Regions from separate parts of the Streptomyces sp. DSM 120436 genome, predicted to be linked through region 1. Evidence: predicted binding sites of a transcription regulator. Region 1 holds the regulator's gene; the other holds the start of a gene.

Evidence for each region. Region 1 encodes HrcA, which represses chaperone genes, less so after heat shock. Its sites were predicted from a motif close to TTNGCACTCNGNNNNNCNGAGTGCNAA; they were not measured.
Region 2: groL (chaperonin GroEL) is a predicted target of HrcA. The motif match lies at 4,740-4,766, and genes of this name have one in related genera.

Annotation. Positions count from the first base shown of each region.
Region 1 covers NZ_JBSKBS010000001.1:106,110-113,550, reverse strand. Annotated here, with positions in the region: gene ACWH4W_RS00525 (SpoIIE family protein phosphatase) at 1-268, shown strand, start outside; gene hemW (radical SAM family heme chaperone HemW) at 312-1,544, shown strand; gene ACWH4W_RS00515 (DUF3097 domain-containing protein) at 1,692-2,501, opposite strand; gene ACWH4W_RS00510 (MBL fold metallo-hydrolase) at 2,536-3,264, opposite strand; gene hrcA (heat-inducible transcriptional repressor HrcA) at 3,417-4,433, shown strand; gene dnaJ (molecular chaperone DnaJ) at 4,434-5,573, shown strand; gene ACWH4W_RS00495 (nitronate monooxygenase) at 6,156-7,268, shown strand; gene ACWH4W_RS00490 (16S rRNA (uracil(1498)-N(3))-methyltransferase) at 7,265-7,441, shown strand, end outside.
Region 2 covers NZ_JBSKBS010000001.1:997,719-1,005,159, reverse strand. Annotated here, with positions in the region: gene ACWH4W_RS04505 (alpha,alpha-trehalose-phosphate synthase (UDP-forming)) at 1-574, opposite strand, end outside; gene ACWH4W_RS04500 (glucosyl-3-phosphoglycerate synthase) at 647-1,615, opposite strand; SAM riboswitch class I at 1,752-1,899, shown strand; gene thrC (threonine synthase) at 1,917-3,206, shown strand; gene ACWH4W_RS04490 (ubiquitin-like small modifier protein 1) at 3,318-3,593, shown strand; gene ACWH4W_RS04485 (cold-shock protein) at 4,023-4,226, shown strand; gene groL (chaperonin GroEL) at 4,930-6,552, shown strand; gene ACWH4W_RS04475 (NADH:flavin oxidoreductase) at 6,786-7,441, shown strand, end outside.

The sequences.
Region 1 (7,441 bases):
GCTCGGGGTCGTCGAGGACACCGCGTACACCAGCGAGACGTTCGAGATGTACTCGGGCGACACCCTGCTCTGCGTCACCGACGGAGTCACCGAGCGGCGCTCCGGGTCGCGGCAGTTCGACGACGGCGACGGGCTGGCCACGGCGCTGGCGGGCTGCGCCGGGCTGGAGGCCACAGCGGTGGCGGAACGGATCACCCGGCTCGTGCACGACTTCGGGGCCCGGCCCCCGGCGGACGACCTCGCCCTGCTGGTGCTCCAGGCGGAATGAGGGCACGGGAGGGGACCGGGCGGGGTGCGGGACAATGGGGCACATGCCTTCCGCACTCCCCGACGGCGAGCCCGTCCCCGCCGACGGCGCGCTGCCCGCGTCCGCGCTCGCCGGGGCGGCCGACCGCCCCCTCGGGTTCTACCTGCACGTCCCCTACTGCGCGACCCGCTGCGGCTACTGCGACTTCAACACCTACACCGCGACCGAGCTGCGCGGCACCGGCGGCGTGCTGGCCTCCCGCGACAACTACGCCGAGACGCTCGTCGACGAGGTCCGGCTGGCCCGCAAGGTGCTCGGCGACGACCCGCGGCCGGTGCGCACGGTGTTCGTCGGCGGGGGCACGCCCACGCTGCTCGCCGCCGGCGACCTGGTGCGGATGCTGGCGGCCGTCCGCGAGGAGTTCGGGCTCGCGCCCGACGCCGAGGTGACCACGGAGGCGAACCCCGAGTCCGTCGACCCCGCCTACCTGGCCGAGCTGCGGGCCGGCGGCTTCAACCGGATCTCCTTCGGCATGCAGAGCGCCCGGCGGCACGTGCTGAAGGTCCTCGACCGCACGCACACCCCCGGCCGCCCCGAGGCGTGCGTCGCCGAGGCCCGCGCGGCCGGGTTCGACCACGTCAACCTCGACCTGATCTACGGCACGCCGGGGGAGTCGGACGACGACTGGCGCGCCTCGCTGGACGCGGCGGTCGGCGCCGGGCCGGACCACGTGTCCGCGTACGCGCTGATCGTCGAGGAGGGCACGCAGCTGGCGCGCCGGATCCGGCGGGGGGAGGTGCCGATGACGGACGACGACGTCCACGCGGACCGGTACCTGATCGCCGAGGAGCGGCTGTCGGAGGCGGGGTTCTCCTGGTACGAGGTGTCGAACTGGGCGACCTCGGACGCGGGGCGCTGCCTGCACAACGAGCTGTACTGGCGGGGGGCCGACTGGTGGGGGGCCGGACCCGGGGCGCACTCGCACGTGGGCGGGGTGCGCTGGTGGAACGTGAAGCATCCGGGCGCGTACGCGGCGGCGTTGGCGGAGGGGCGGTCGCCGGGGGCGGGGCGGGAGGTGCTGTCCCCGGAGGACCGGCGGGTCGAGCGGATCCTGCTGGAGCTCCGGCTGCGGGACGGGGTGCCGTTGGATCTCCTGCGTGAGGAGGGGCGTGCGGCTGCTGAGCGCGCCCTGTCGGACGGCTTGCTCCGTCCCGAGCCCTTCGCGGAGGGCCGGGCCGCCCTCACCCTGCGGGGACGCCTCCTGGCTGACGCCGTGGTCCGGGATCTGGTCGACTGACCGGAGTTCCTTCACCCCCGCCGCCCCTCCCCGTCCCGTCCCTGGGGCTGCGCCCCAGACCCCCTTTCGGCCCTTCGGGCCTCGTCCTCAAACGCCGGAGGGGCTGCTGACAGCCCCTCCGGCGTTTCGGGGGCGAGAGAAAGACGGTCAGGACGACGGCGCCGTGACGAAGTCGATGAGCTCCTCGACCCGCCCCAGGAGCTGAGGCTCCAGGTCCTTGTACGACCGCACCGAGCCGAGGATCCGCTGCCACGCCTCCCCGGTGTTCGCCACCCGCCAGCCCAGGGCCCGGCACACCCCGGTCTTCCAGTCCTGTCCCCGCGGCACCCGGGGCCACGCCTCGATCCCGACCGACGCCGGCTTCACGGCCTCCCAGACGTCGATGTACGGGTGACCGACCACCAGCGCGTGCTCGCTCGTCACCTCCTGGGCGATCCGCCACTCCTTCGAGCCCGGGACCAGATGGTCCACCAGGACCCCCAGCCGTGCGTCCGGCCCCGGCGCGAACTCCTCGACGACCGCCGGCAGGTCGTCCACGCCCTCCAGGTACTCCACGACCACGCCCTCGACGCGCAGGTCGTCGCCCCACACCTTCTCGACCAGCTCGGCGTCGTGCCGGCCCTCCACGTAGATGCGCCCCGCGCGGGCGACCCGTGCCCGCGCGCCGGGGACGGCGACCGAGCCGGACGCCGTGCGGGCGGGCCGGGCGGGGCCCGACGGGGGACGGACCAGCGTGACCACGCGGCCCTCCAGCAGGAACCCGCGCGGCCGCAGCGGGAACACCCGGTGCTTGCCGAAGCGGTCCTCCAGGGTCACCGTGCCGGCCTCGCAGCGGATCACCGCGCCGCAGAAACCGGTGCCGGGCTCCTCCACCACGAGGCCCGGCTCGGCCGGCACCTCGGGCACGGACTGCGGCTTCTTCCACGGAGGGGTCAGATCGGCGGAGTACTGGCGCATTCCGCCGACGATACGAGGATCGCCCCGGAGACGATCAGTCCGACACGCCGAACCGGGCCGCCAGCGTGTCCCGTTGGGCCCGTACGAAGGCCGCGTCGACCACCGCTCCGTGGCCGGGGACGTACACCGCGTCCTCGCCGCCCAGCCGCAGCAGCCGGTCCAGCGCGGCCGGCCAGCGGGACGGCACGGCGTCCGGGCCCGCCTGCGGTTCGCCCGACTCCTCGACCAGGTCGCCGCAGAACACCACCCCCGGGTCGCCGGGCACCAGCACCGCCAGGTCGTACGCGGTGTGGCCCGGGCCGACGTCCGCCAGCAGCGCCTGACGGCCGCCGCCCAGGTCCAGCGTCCACGCGCCGGACACCGCGTGCCGGGGCGGGACCAGCGCGTCCGCCGCCTCGTCCGCCGCCCGCGCGTCGAGACCCCAGCGCACCGCGTCCGCGCGCAGCTCCTCGCGCCCCCGCCCGGCGAGCGCGATGTCCAGACCCACCGCGCCGTACACCTCCGCGCCCGCGAACGCCGGCGCCCCGAGGACGTGGTCGAAGTGGGGATGGGTGAGCGCGAGATGCGTCACACGGCGGCCGGTCAGCTCCCGCGCCTCGGTCCGCAACCGCGCGCCCTCGGCGAGGGAGGAGCCCGCGTCGACGGCCAGGACGCCGTCCGCGCCCGTCACGAGCCCCGCCGTGCAGTCCCACCCCGGCAGCCGGCGCCGCCCGACCCCCGGCGCCAGTCGCTCCCATCCCGCCTCTTCCCAAGTCACGGTCATGTCCGTGACGCTAGCGGGGACGGCGACGCCCGGCGGACCGGCCTTGCCGACGGCGTACCCCCCGGCCGTACACTGGGCCGGGGAAGTCTGGCACTCGCGTGCGAAGAGTGCCAGAGTCGTTACCGGGCGGAAGCCAGCTGGAGGTGTGCGCGATGCTCAGTGAACGCAGGCTCCAGGTGTTGCGCGCGATCGTCCAGGACTACGTGGGCACCGAGGAGCCCGTGGGGTCGAAGGCGCTCACCGAGCGGCACAACCTCGGCGTCTCCCCGGCCACCGTGCGCAACGACATGGCGGCCCTGGAGGAGGAGGGCTTCATCGCCCAGCCGCACACCAGTGCCGGGCGCGTCCCCACCGACAAGGGCTACCGGCTGTTCGTCGACAAGCTGGCCGGCGTCAAGCCGATGAGCCCGCCCGAGCGGCGGGCCATCCAGAACTTCCTCGAGGGCGCCGTCGACCTCGACGACGTCGTGGCCCGCACGGTGCGGCTGCTCGCGCAGCTCACCCGGCAGGTCGCCGTGGTGCAGTACCCCTCGCTGACCCGCTCGACGGTGCGACACGTGGAGCTGCTGTCCCTCGCCCCGGCGCGGCTGATGCTGGTGCTGATCACCGACACCGGCCGGGTCGAGCAGCGGATGGTCGACTGCCCGGCGCCGTTCGGCGAGGCGTCCCTGGCCGACCTGCGGGCGCGGCTCAACAGCCGGGTCGCGGGCCGCCGGTTCGCCGATGTGCCGGGTCTGGTGGAGGATCTCCCGGAGGCCTTCGAGACCGAGGACCGCGGTACGGTCTCCACGGTGCTCTCCACTCTCCTGGAGACGCTCGTCGAGGAGAACGAGGAGCGGCTGATGATCGGCGGTACCGCCAACCTCACCCGCTTCGGCCACGACTTCCCCCTCACGATCCGGCCCGTCCTGGAGGCGCTGGAGGAGCAGGTCGTGCTCCTCAAGCTGCTCGGCGAGGCGAAGGATCCGGGTGTGACCGTACGGATCGGTCACGAGAACGCCCACGAAGGACTCAACTCCACGTCCGTCGTGTCGGTCGGCTACGGTTCGGGCGGCGAGGCTGTCGCCAAGCTCGGCGTGGTCGGACCGACCCGCATGGACTACCCCGGAACGATGGGAGCGGTACGCGCAGTGGCACGGTACGTCGGACAGATCCTGGCGGAGTCATAGGTGGCCACGGACTACTACGCCGTACTCGGCGTACGCCGCGACGCGTCGCAGGAAGAGATCAAGAAGGCCTTCCGGCGGCTCGCCCGCGAGCTGCATCCGGACGTCAATCCGGATCCGAAGACCCAGGAGCGGTTCAAGGAGATCAACGCCGCCTACGAGGTGCTGTCGGACCCGCAGAAGAAGCAGGTCTACGACCTCGGCGGCGACCCGCTGTCCCAGTCCGGCGGCGCCGGCGGCGCGGGCGGCTTCGGGGCCGGGGGCTTCGGCAACTTCTCCGACATCATGGACGCGTTCTTCGGCACGGCCTCGCAGCGCGGACCGCGCTCGCGCACCCGCCGCGGCCAGGACGCCATGATCCGGATCGAGGTCGAGCTGGACGAGGCCGCGTTCGGCACGACCAAGGACATCCAGGTCGACACGGCGATCGTCTGCACCACCTGCAGCGGTGAGGGCGCGGCGCCCGGCACCAGCGCGCAGACGTGCGACATGTGCCGCGGCCGCGGTGAGGTCTCGCAGGTCACCCGGTCGTTCCTGGGCCAGGTCATGACCTCGCGCCCCTGCCCGCAGTGCCAGGGCTTCGGCACGGTCGTGCCCACGCCCTGCCCGGAGTGCGCGGGCGACGGCCGGGTGCGTTCCCGCCGCACGCTCACGGTGAAGATCCCGGCCGGCGTCGACAACGGCACCCGGATCCAGCTGGCCGGCGAGGGCGAGGTCGGGCCCGGCGGCGGCCCCGCCGGCGACCTGTACGTGGAGATCCACGAGCTGCCCCACCCGACGTTCCAGCGGCGCGGCGACGACCTGCACTGCACGGTCACCATCCCGATGACCGCGGCGGCGCTCGGCACCAAGGTGCCGCTGGAGACGCTGGACGGCATGGAGGAGGTCGACATCAGGCCCGGCACCCAGTCCGGCCAGTCGATCCCGCTGCACGGCCGGGGCGTCACCCACCTGCGCGGCGGCGGCCGGGGCGACCTCGTCGTCCACGTCGAGGTGCAGACCCCGACCAAGCTGGACCCGGAACAGGAGCGCCTGCTCCGCGAGCTGGCCAAGCTGCGCGGCGAGGAACGGCCCACGGGCCAGTTCCAGCCGGGTCAGCAGGGGCTGTTCTCGCGGTTGAAGGACGCGTTCAACGGGCGGTGACCGGTGTGCGTGCGCCGGGGTCGGGTCGTGCTGCCGGGGGTCCGGGGGTCGTTCCCCGGGGAAGCACGGTCAGCCGGGTCAGCAGGGGCTGTTCTCGCGGTTGAAGGACGCGTTCAACGGGCGGTGACCGGTGTGCGTGCGCCGGGGTCGGGTCGTGCTGCCGGGGGTCCGGGGGTCGTTCCCCGGGGAAGCACGGTCAGCCGGGTCAGCAGGGGCTGTTCTCGCGGTTGAAGGACGCGTTCAACGGGCGGTGACCGGTGTGCGTGCGCCGGGGTCGGGTCGTGCTGCCGGGGGTCCGGGGGTCGTTCCCCGGGGAAGCACGGTCAGCAGGGGCTGTTCTCGCGGTTGAAGGACGCGTTCAACGGGCGGTGACCGGTGTGCGTGCGCCGGGGGGTGTCCCCCGGGGAAGCACGGTGGGCCGGGTCAGCGGGGGCCGTTCCCCCGCCTGACGGGCGCGTCAACGGCCGCTGACCAGGCCCCTCGCGAAGGGCCGCCACCGTGTTCGGCGGCCCGGCGAAAAGTGGCTTATGCCAAGGGAAGGGCCGCTTCGGAGTTGGTCGGGGGACGTGACACCATGCGGTCATGTCCTCCGTACTGACCGATCTCTTCCCGCACCCGATCGTGCAGGCGCCCATGGCGGGCGGCGTATCGGTGCCGCAGCTCGCCGCCGCCGTGTCCGAGGCGGGCGGGCTCGGTTTCCTGGCCGCCGGGTACAAGACCGCGGACGGGATGTACCAGGAGATCAAGCAGCTGCGAGGACTCACCTCCCGCCCCTTCGGCGTCAACCTCTTCCTGCCCCAGCCCGAGACTCCCGGTGCGAGCACCGGCGCCGCCGGAGCGGCCGACGCCGCGCCCTCCAACGCCGCCGTCGGCGTCTACGCCCACCAGCTGGCCGGCGAGGCCTCCTGGTACGGGACGGAGCTGGGCGACCCCGACAGCGGCCGTGACGACGGCTACGACGCCAAGCTCGCCGTGCTGCTCGACGACCCCGTGCCGGTCGTGTCGTTCCACTTCGGCGTGCCGGCCCGCGAGGTGATCGACGCGCTGCACCGCGTCGGCACCCTCACCCTGGTCACCGCCACGACCCCCGAGGAGGCCCGCGCCGTGGAACGGGCCGGCGCCGACGCGGTGATCGCCCAGGGCGTCGAGGCCGGCGGCCACCAGGGCACCCACCGCGACGTCCCGGAGACCGACGGCGGCGGCATCGGACTGCTGTCCCTGGTCGCCCAGGTCCGCGAGTCCGTCGGCATCCCCGTCGTCGCCGCCGGCGGCATCATGCGCGGCGGCCAGATCGCCGCCGTGTGCGCCGCCGGCGCCAGCGCGGCCCAGCTCGGCACGGCCTTCGTCGCCGCCCACGAGTCCGGCGCGCACGCCCTGCACAAGCAGGCCCTCACCGACCCCCTTCACGCCCGCACCGAGCTCACCCGCGCCTTCACCGGCCGCCCCGCGCGCGCCCTGGTCAACCGCTTCCTGCGCGAGCACGGCCCGTACGCCCCCGCCGCCTACCCGGAGGTCCACCACCTGACCGCGCCGCTGCGCAAGGCCGCCGCCGAGGCCGGGGACGCGCAGGGGCTCGCGCTGTGGGCGGGGCAGGGCCACCGCATGGCCCGCGCACTGCCCGCCGGACAGCTGGTGGACGTGCTCGTCGCCGAACTGGCCGCCGCCCGCGCGGCGTTGACGGGAGGCGCCCGATGACCGCCCCCGTCTTCGTCGTCGACCACTTCGACACGCACGGCACCGGCCGCTACGTGCTCGACGGACCCGAGGGACGCCACGCCGTCGCCGTGAAGCGGCTGCGGGCCGGCGAGGAGATCGTCCTCACCGACGGCGCGGGCCGCTGGGCCGCGGGCGAGGTGGACGGCGCCGAG
Region 2 (7,441 bases), 890 kb from region 1:
GCTCCGCGATGTCGTCCGGCAGCATCCGGAAGTACTCCGGCGGCGCCCACGGCGTGTGCGAGAAGTGCCCGATGCGCAGGTCGGGGCGCAGCTCGCGGAGCATCCCCGGGACCAGGGTCAGGTGGTAGTCCTGCACCATGACCGCCGCGCCCTCGGCGGCCTCCTCGGCCAGCGCCTCGGCGAACGCGCGGTTGTAGCTCTCGTAGGAGGCCCACCGGCGGCGGAACTCCGCGTCGAAGACCGGCTCCAGCGGGGTCTGGTACAGCATGTGGTGCACGAACCACAGCACCGAGTTCGCGATGCCGTTGTACGCGTCCGCGTGCACGTCCGCCGGGATGTCCAGCATCCGCACGCCGTCCTCGCCGGCCCCGCGCCGCACGGCCTCGCGGTCGCCGTCGGACAGCGCCGAGCACACCCACAGCGCGCCCGACTCGGGGCCGATGGCCGACAGACCGGACACCAGTCCGCCGCCGCCCCGCTTGCTCCGCAGCGAACCGTCGGCCGCCACCGCGTACGACACCGGCCCCCGGTTGGAGGCGACCAGTACCTGAGCTGCACCGAAGCTTGAAGCCATACGCCACAACCTAGCCCGGCCCCCAGGGCCTCAAACGTGCCGGTGCGTCACACCGGCCGGCGACGGGCGGGGTCAGGCCACCTGCCGCGCCTGGTACTCCGCGATCTCCCGCATCGGCGGCCGCTCCTCGGTGTCCACCGCGTACGTGTGCGGCTCGAAGGCGGCCCCGCTGCGCTCGAACTGGGTCAGCGACGGCCGCAGCAGGTGCGCGCGGGCCAGCCGCAGCTGCGCGGTGCGGTAGATCGCGGCGGCCATCCGGCCGAGCGCCTGCCCGTCCTGGTGCCGGTGCTTGCGCACCCCCACGTCCACCTGGGCCAGCGCGTCCAGGCCCACCAGGTGCAGGGCGTCGACCAGCATGCCCAGCTCGACGCCGTAGCCGACGGGGAACGGGAGCTGTTCGAGCAGGCCGCGGCGGGCCGCGTACTCGCCGCCCAGCGGCTGGACGAACCCGGCGAGCTGCGGCCAGTGCATGTTGAGCAGCGGGCGCGCCATCAGTTCCGTGACCCGGCCGCCCTGCCCGGCGCCCGCGCCGGCGGTGTTCCCGCCGGCCAGGGTCAGGGGGCGGTCGTACATGGCCTTGACGAGGTGCAGGCCGGGGTCGGTGAGCAGCGGGCCGACGATGCCGGTGACGAAGTCGGAGGAGAAGTCCCTCAGGTCGGCGTCGACGAAGCACACGATGTCGCCGCGGGCCACCAGCAGCGACCGCCACAGCACCTCGCCCTTGCCGGGCACGGCCGGTATGCGGGGCAGTATCGCGTCCCGGTGGACCACGGTCGCACCGGCCGCCGCGGCCACCTCGGAGGTGCGGTCGGTGGAGCCGGAGTCGATCACCACGACCTCGTCGACCAGCGGCACCTGGAGCACCAGGTCGTGCCGGATGACGGAGACGATGTCACCGACCGTGGCCTCCTCGTTGAGCGCGGGCAGCACCACGCTCACCGTCTGTCCCGTCGCCCGTTTCGCCGCCAGGATCCTGTGCAGGGGGCGGTCCGACACCGACCAGGAGCGCTCCGACAGCCAGCGCTCGACTTCTTCCAGCACGGCGGACTCCTCACTGGCTGGTGATCCATCTCGGGGTTCGGACGGCTCTCTGCGCCGTCCGGGCCTTCGGTTACAGTCTTGAACAGCGCCGACGGACCCCGCATCCCGGGGGGTGTCGGTGCGCACAACTGAACACCGCTCATCCAGAGGGGCAGAGGGATACGGCCCGATGAAGCCCCGGCAACCCTCCAGTCGGTTCCTGTCACGCGGACGTGGCGAGGCTCCCGGCTAGGGAAGGTGCCAAATCCGTCTCACGGCGAGATGCGTCGTGAGGAAGATGAGGAGAAAGGGCCTCGCCTCCATGGCTGTGCAGACTGTTGCAAACACCACCGACTCCGCGGACTCCGTCGACCTGGGTCCCGCCGCCGCGCTGTCCTGCCGCGAGTGCGGCCACCGCGTGCCCCTCGGCCCGGTCTTCGCCTGCGAGGAGTGCTTCGGCCCGCTGGAGATCGCCTACGACTTCTCCGGGTACGACACCGAGGAGCTCCGCAAGCGCATCGAGGCGGGCCCCGCGAACATCTGGCGCTACGCCCCGCTGCTGCCCGTCCCCGCGGACGTGGCGGACAAGCCCAACCTGAACCCGGGCTGGACCAAGCTCGTCCGGGCCGACAACCTCGCCCGCGAGCTGGGCGTCACCGGCGGCCTCCACGTCAAGGACGACTCCGGCAACCCCACGCACTCCTTCAAGGACCGGGTCGTCGCCCAGGCCCTGGAGGCCGCGCGCGCCTTCGGCTTCACCACGCTGTCCTGCTCCTCCACCGGCAACCTGGCCGGCGCGGTCGGCGCCGCCGCCGCCCGGGCCGGCTTCCGCTCCTGCGTGTTCATCCCGCACGACCTGGAGCAGGGCAAGGTCGTCATGGCCGCCGTCTACGGCGGCGAGCTCGTCGGCATCGAGGGCAACTACGACGACGTGAACCGTTTCTGTTCCGAGCTGATCGGCGACCCGGCCGGCGAGGGCTGGGGCTTCGTCAACGTCAACCTGCGGCCGTACTACGCGGAGGGTTCCAAGACCCTCGCGTACGAGGTCTGCGAGCAGCTCGGCTGGCGGCTCCCGGACCAGATCGTGGTCCCGATCGCCTCCGGCTCGCAGCTCACGAAGATCGACAAGGGGCTGCAGGAGCTGATCAGGCTGGGACTGGTCGAGGACCGGCCGTACAAGATCTTCGGCGCGCAGGCCGCGGGCTGCTCGCCGGTGTCCACCGCGTTCAAGGCCGGCCACGACGTGGTCCGCCCGCAGAAGCCGGACACCATCGCCAAGTCGCTGGCCATCGGCAACCCGGCGGACGGCCCCTACGTGCTCGACATCGCCCGGCGCACCGGCGGCGCGGTGGAGGACGTCACCGACGAGCAGGTCGTCGACGCGATCAAGCTGCTGGCGCGCACCGAGGGGATCTTCGCGGAGACCGCGGGCGGCGTCACGGTCGGCGTGACGAAGAAGCTGATCGAGGACGGGGTGCTCGATCCGTCCCTCACGACGGTCGTGCTGAACACCGGGGACGGTCTGAAGACGCTGGACGCGGTGGCCGGGACCGGGCTGACCGCGACGATCCGTCCCAGCCTGGAGTCGTTCCGTGCGGCCGGGCTCGTCTGAGGCTTCACCTTTCACCGCGGGCGGCGGGGGCTGTGCGCGCCCGCGCGGCGGCAGCCGCACATCGAACACAGCCCCGCGCCCCTGGGTGTGTCACCTGACCGGAGGTTCAAAGTGAGCGTTACCGTCCGTATCCCTACCATTCTGCGCACCTACACCGGCGGCAAGGCCGAGGTCGCCGCCGAGGGGGCCACCCTGGGCGAGGTCATCCAGGACCTGGAGAAGAACCACACCGGCATCGCCGCCCGCGTCCTGGACGACCAGGGCAAGCTGCGCCGGTTCGTCAACGTCTACGTCAACGACGACGACGTGCGCTTCGAGCAGGGGCTGGAGACGGCCACCCCGGACGGCGCCGGCGTCTCGATCATCCCGGCGGTCGCCGGGGGCTGATCATTACCTTCGGTAATGACGGTGACCGAGCGTTTACGGCATTGCCCCCTCCGTGAGAGATGCGGAGGGGCAATTCCATGAGGTTGAGCGCGGTAGAGTTGGGGAACACGCTCCCGATCCGGTGATCGAGAAGCCTGAATTCCTGCCGCGGACCCGACTGGATGTAGCCAAAGTGCGGGCTCCTTTCGCGGCTTTTGTCTCCTTTGCCCGGCCCGACTTGCCCTGAGTTCTGACGAATTCTGGCCACATTCCGGACCGGTGGCGTCCAGATTTCTCGTCCGATTGACCTGTTGCAGACGGCAGTTGGACAGATACATTCAGCCGCGGTCGACGCGTTCCGGCGCACGCCCCCAACCGTTGGGGGGTGAGGTCTGACCCGGGTCCGCGAAGTGTGGATCTGTGCAAGGGCCAGTAATAGGGGAGTTAGGCATGGCTCAGGGCACCGTCAAGTGGTTCAACGCGGAGAAGGGGTACGGCTTCATCGCGGTCGACGGTGGTGCGGATGTTTTCGTCCACTACAGCGCCATCCAGATGGACGGCTACCGCACCCTTGAAGAGGGCCAGCGGGTCGAATTCGAGATCTCGCAGGGTCAGAAGGGCCCGCAGGCCGACATGGTTCGCGTCACTGCCTGAACGCGCTACCAGCCGCACGCGACATCTTCTGCCGGCGACAGGGCCCGCACCTTCCGGGGTGCGGGCCCTTCGTCGTGCCCGGAACCGGCGGGGGGCGGTGGGGCGGGCCGGTGGGGCGCGCGAGGTACCGGGGAGTGCCGTAGGAGCGCCATGGGCGCACGCGCCGCGTGCGCCGTGTTCGCCGGGAGCTGAGCGCGGGCGCGAGCCCGTGGCGCGCCTGGCCCGTCCGGCCCTCCACGATCTTTCTCGTGCGGTGCCGCTTCGCGAGCGCGCCGTGCTCCCTCCCGTCACCCGGCCACCACCCCTCGACGAGCACTCGCTTCGCGAGCGCGCCGTGCTCCCTCCCGTCACCCGGCCACCACCCCTCGACGAGCACTCGCTTCGCGAGCGCGCCGTGCTCCCTCCCGTCACCCGGCCACCACCCCTCGACGAGCACTCGCTTCGCGAGCGCGCCGTGCGCCCTCCCGTCACCCGGCCACCACCCCTCGACGAGCACTCGCTTCGCGAGCGCGCCTTGCACTCTCGGGGGTCGAGTGCTAATCATTGCGTTAGCACTCTGAAGGTGAGAGTGACAACGAAGGACCGGGTCGGTGAGGCCCGCCAGGTCACGTGGGGCAAGGAACCACACGGCCGGCGAGCCGTCCGTCGCGGGCGCGGGCGCGGTCCGAAGGAATCACCCCCAGTCCTGGAGGGACCACTTCACATGGCCAAGATCATCGCGTTCGACGAGGAGGCGCGGCGCGGCCTCGAGCGCGGCATGAACCAGCTCGCGGACGCCGTGAAGGTGACGCTCGGCCCCAAGGGCCGCAACGTCGTCCTCGAGAAGAAGTGGGGCGCCCCCACGATCACCAACGATGGTGTCTCCATCGCCAAGGAGATCGAGCTCGAGGACCCGTACGAGAAGATCGGCGCCGAGCTGGTCAAGGAAGTCGCCAAGAAGACGGACGACGTCGCCGGTGACGGTACGACCACCGCGACCGTTCTCGCCCAGGCCCTGGTCAAGGAGGGCCTGCGCAACGTCGCCGCCGGCGCCAACCCGATGGCCCTGAAGCGCGGTATCGAGAAGGCCGTCGAGTCGGTCTCCGCCGCCCTGCTGGAGCAGGCGAAGGACGTCGAGACCAAGGAGCAGATCGCTTCCACGGCCTCCATCTCCGCCGCCGACACCCAGATCGGCGAGCTCATCGCCGAGGCCATGGACAAGGTCGGCAAGGAAGGCGTCATCACCGTCGAGGAGTCCCAGACCTTCGGTCTGGAGCTGGAGCTCACCGAGGGTATGCGCTTCGACAAGGGCTACATCTCGGCGTACTTCGCCACCGACATGGAGCGTATGGAGGCCGTCCTCGACGACCCGTACATCCTGATCGCCAACTCCAAGATCTCCAACGTCAAGGACCTGCTCCCGCTCCTGGAGAAGGTCATGCAGTCGGGCAAGCCGCTGCTGATCATCGCCGAGGACGTCGAGGGCGAGGCCCTGTCCACGCTGGTGGTCAACAAGATCCGCGGCACCTTCAAGTCCGTCGCCGTCAAGGCCCCGGGCTTCGGCGACCGCCGCAAGGCCATGCTCGGCGACATCGCCATCCTCACGGGCGGCGAGGTCATCTCCGAGGAGGTCGGCCTCAAGCTGGAGAACGCCACCCTCGACCTGCTGGGCAAGGCCCGCAAGGTGGTCATCACCAAGGACGAGACCACCATCGTCGACGGCGCCGGCTCCGCCGACCAGGTCCAGGGCCGCGTGAACCAGATCCGCGCCGAGATCGAGAACAGCGACTCGGACTACGACCGCGAGAAGCTGCAGGAGCGCCTGGCGAAGCTCGCCGGCGGTGTGGCCGTCATCAAGGCCGGCGCCGCCACCGAGGTGGAGCTCAAGGAGCGCAAGCACCGCATCGAGGACGCCGTGCGCAACGCCAAGGCGGCCGTCGAGGAGGGCATCGTCGCCGGTGGTGGCGTGGCCCTGCTGCAGGCCTCCCAGGTGTTCGAGAAGCTGGAGCTCGAGGGTGACGAGGCGACCGGCGCCAACGCCGTGCGCATCGCCCTGGAGGCCCCGCTGAAGCAGATCGCCGTCAACGCCGGCCTCGAGGGCGGCGTCGTGGTGGAGAAGGTGCGCAACCTGACCCCGGGCCACGGTCTGAACGCCGCGACCGGCGAGTACGTCGACCTGGTCAAGGAAGGCATCATCGACCCGGCCAAGGTGACGCGCTCCGCGCTGCAGAACGCCGCGTCGATCGCCGCGCTGTTCCTCACCACCGAGGCCGTCATCGCCGACAAGCCGGAGAAGGCCGCGGCCCCGGCCGGCGGCGGCATGCCGGGCGGTGACATGGACTTCTGAGCCTGATCCGTCAGGTTCGGACCCGTCCGACGGTCCGGAGGGCGGCACTCCCCGCACGGGGGGTGCCGCCCTCCGGCGTGTCCGGGGGTCTCGCCCGGGGGGCGTCGCGGGTGACGGGTGTCACAACGGTGGCGGGGGAGGGGCGGGAATGCCCGCCGCCTCGCGCCGGTTCGACGAGGGGAACGTTACATGCACGTACACATACCGTTCAGTATGCGCGAGGAGTCCCTCTCATGACCGTCACCGCCTCCGAGGCCACCGGACGTGCCGCCGAGGTCCTGGCCCGGCCTGTCGCCCTCAACGGGCTGACCGTGCCCAACCGCATCGTCATGGCGCCCATGACCCGCCAGTTCTCGCCGGGCGGGGTGCCGGGGGAGGACGTCGCGTCGTACTACGCCCGGCGGGCCGCCGCCGGGGTCGGGCTGATCGTCACCGAGGGCACGTACGTCGACCACCCGTCCGCCGGCGTCAGCGACCGCATCCCCCGGTTCCACGGGGAGGAGCAGCTCGCCGGCTGGGCGAAGGTCGCGGAGGCCGTGCACGCCGCGGGGGGCCGCATCATGCCCCAGCTGTGGCACGTCGGCATGGTCCGCGAGCAGGGGCAGCCGCCCTTCCCGCAGGCGCCGGCGGTCGGTCCGTCGGGGCTGCGCCTGGACGGCGCCGAGGGCGGCCGGGCCATGACCCAGGCCGACATCGACGCCGTCGTGGCCGCGTTCGCCGAGGCGGCGGCCGCGGCGGAGCGCATCGGCTTCGACGGCGTGGAGCTGCACGGCGCCCACGGCTACCTCATCGACCAGTTCCTGTGGGCGGGCACCAACCGCCGCACCGACGCCTACGGCGGCGACCCGGTGGCCCGCACCCGGTTCGCCGTGGAGATCGTGCGGGCCGT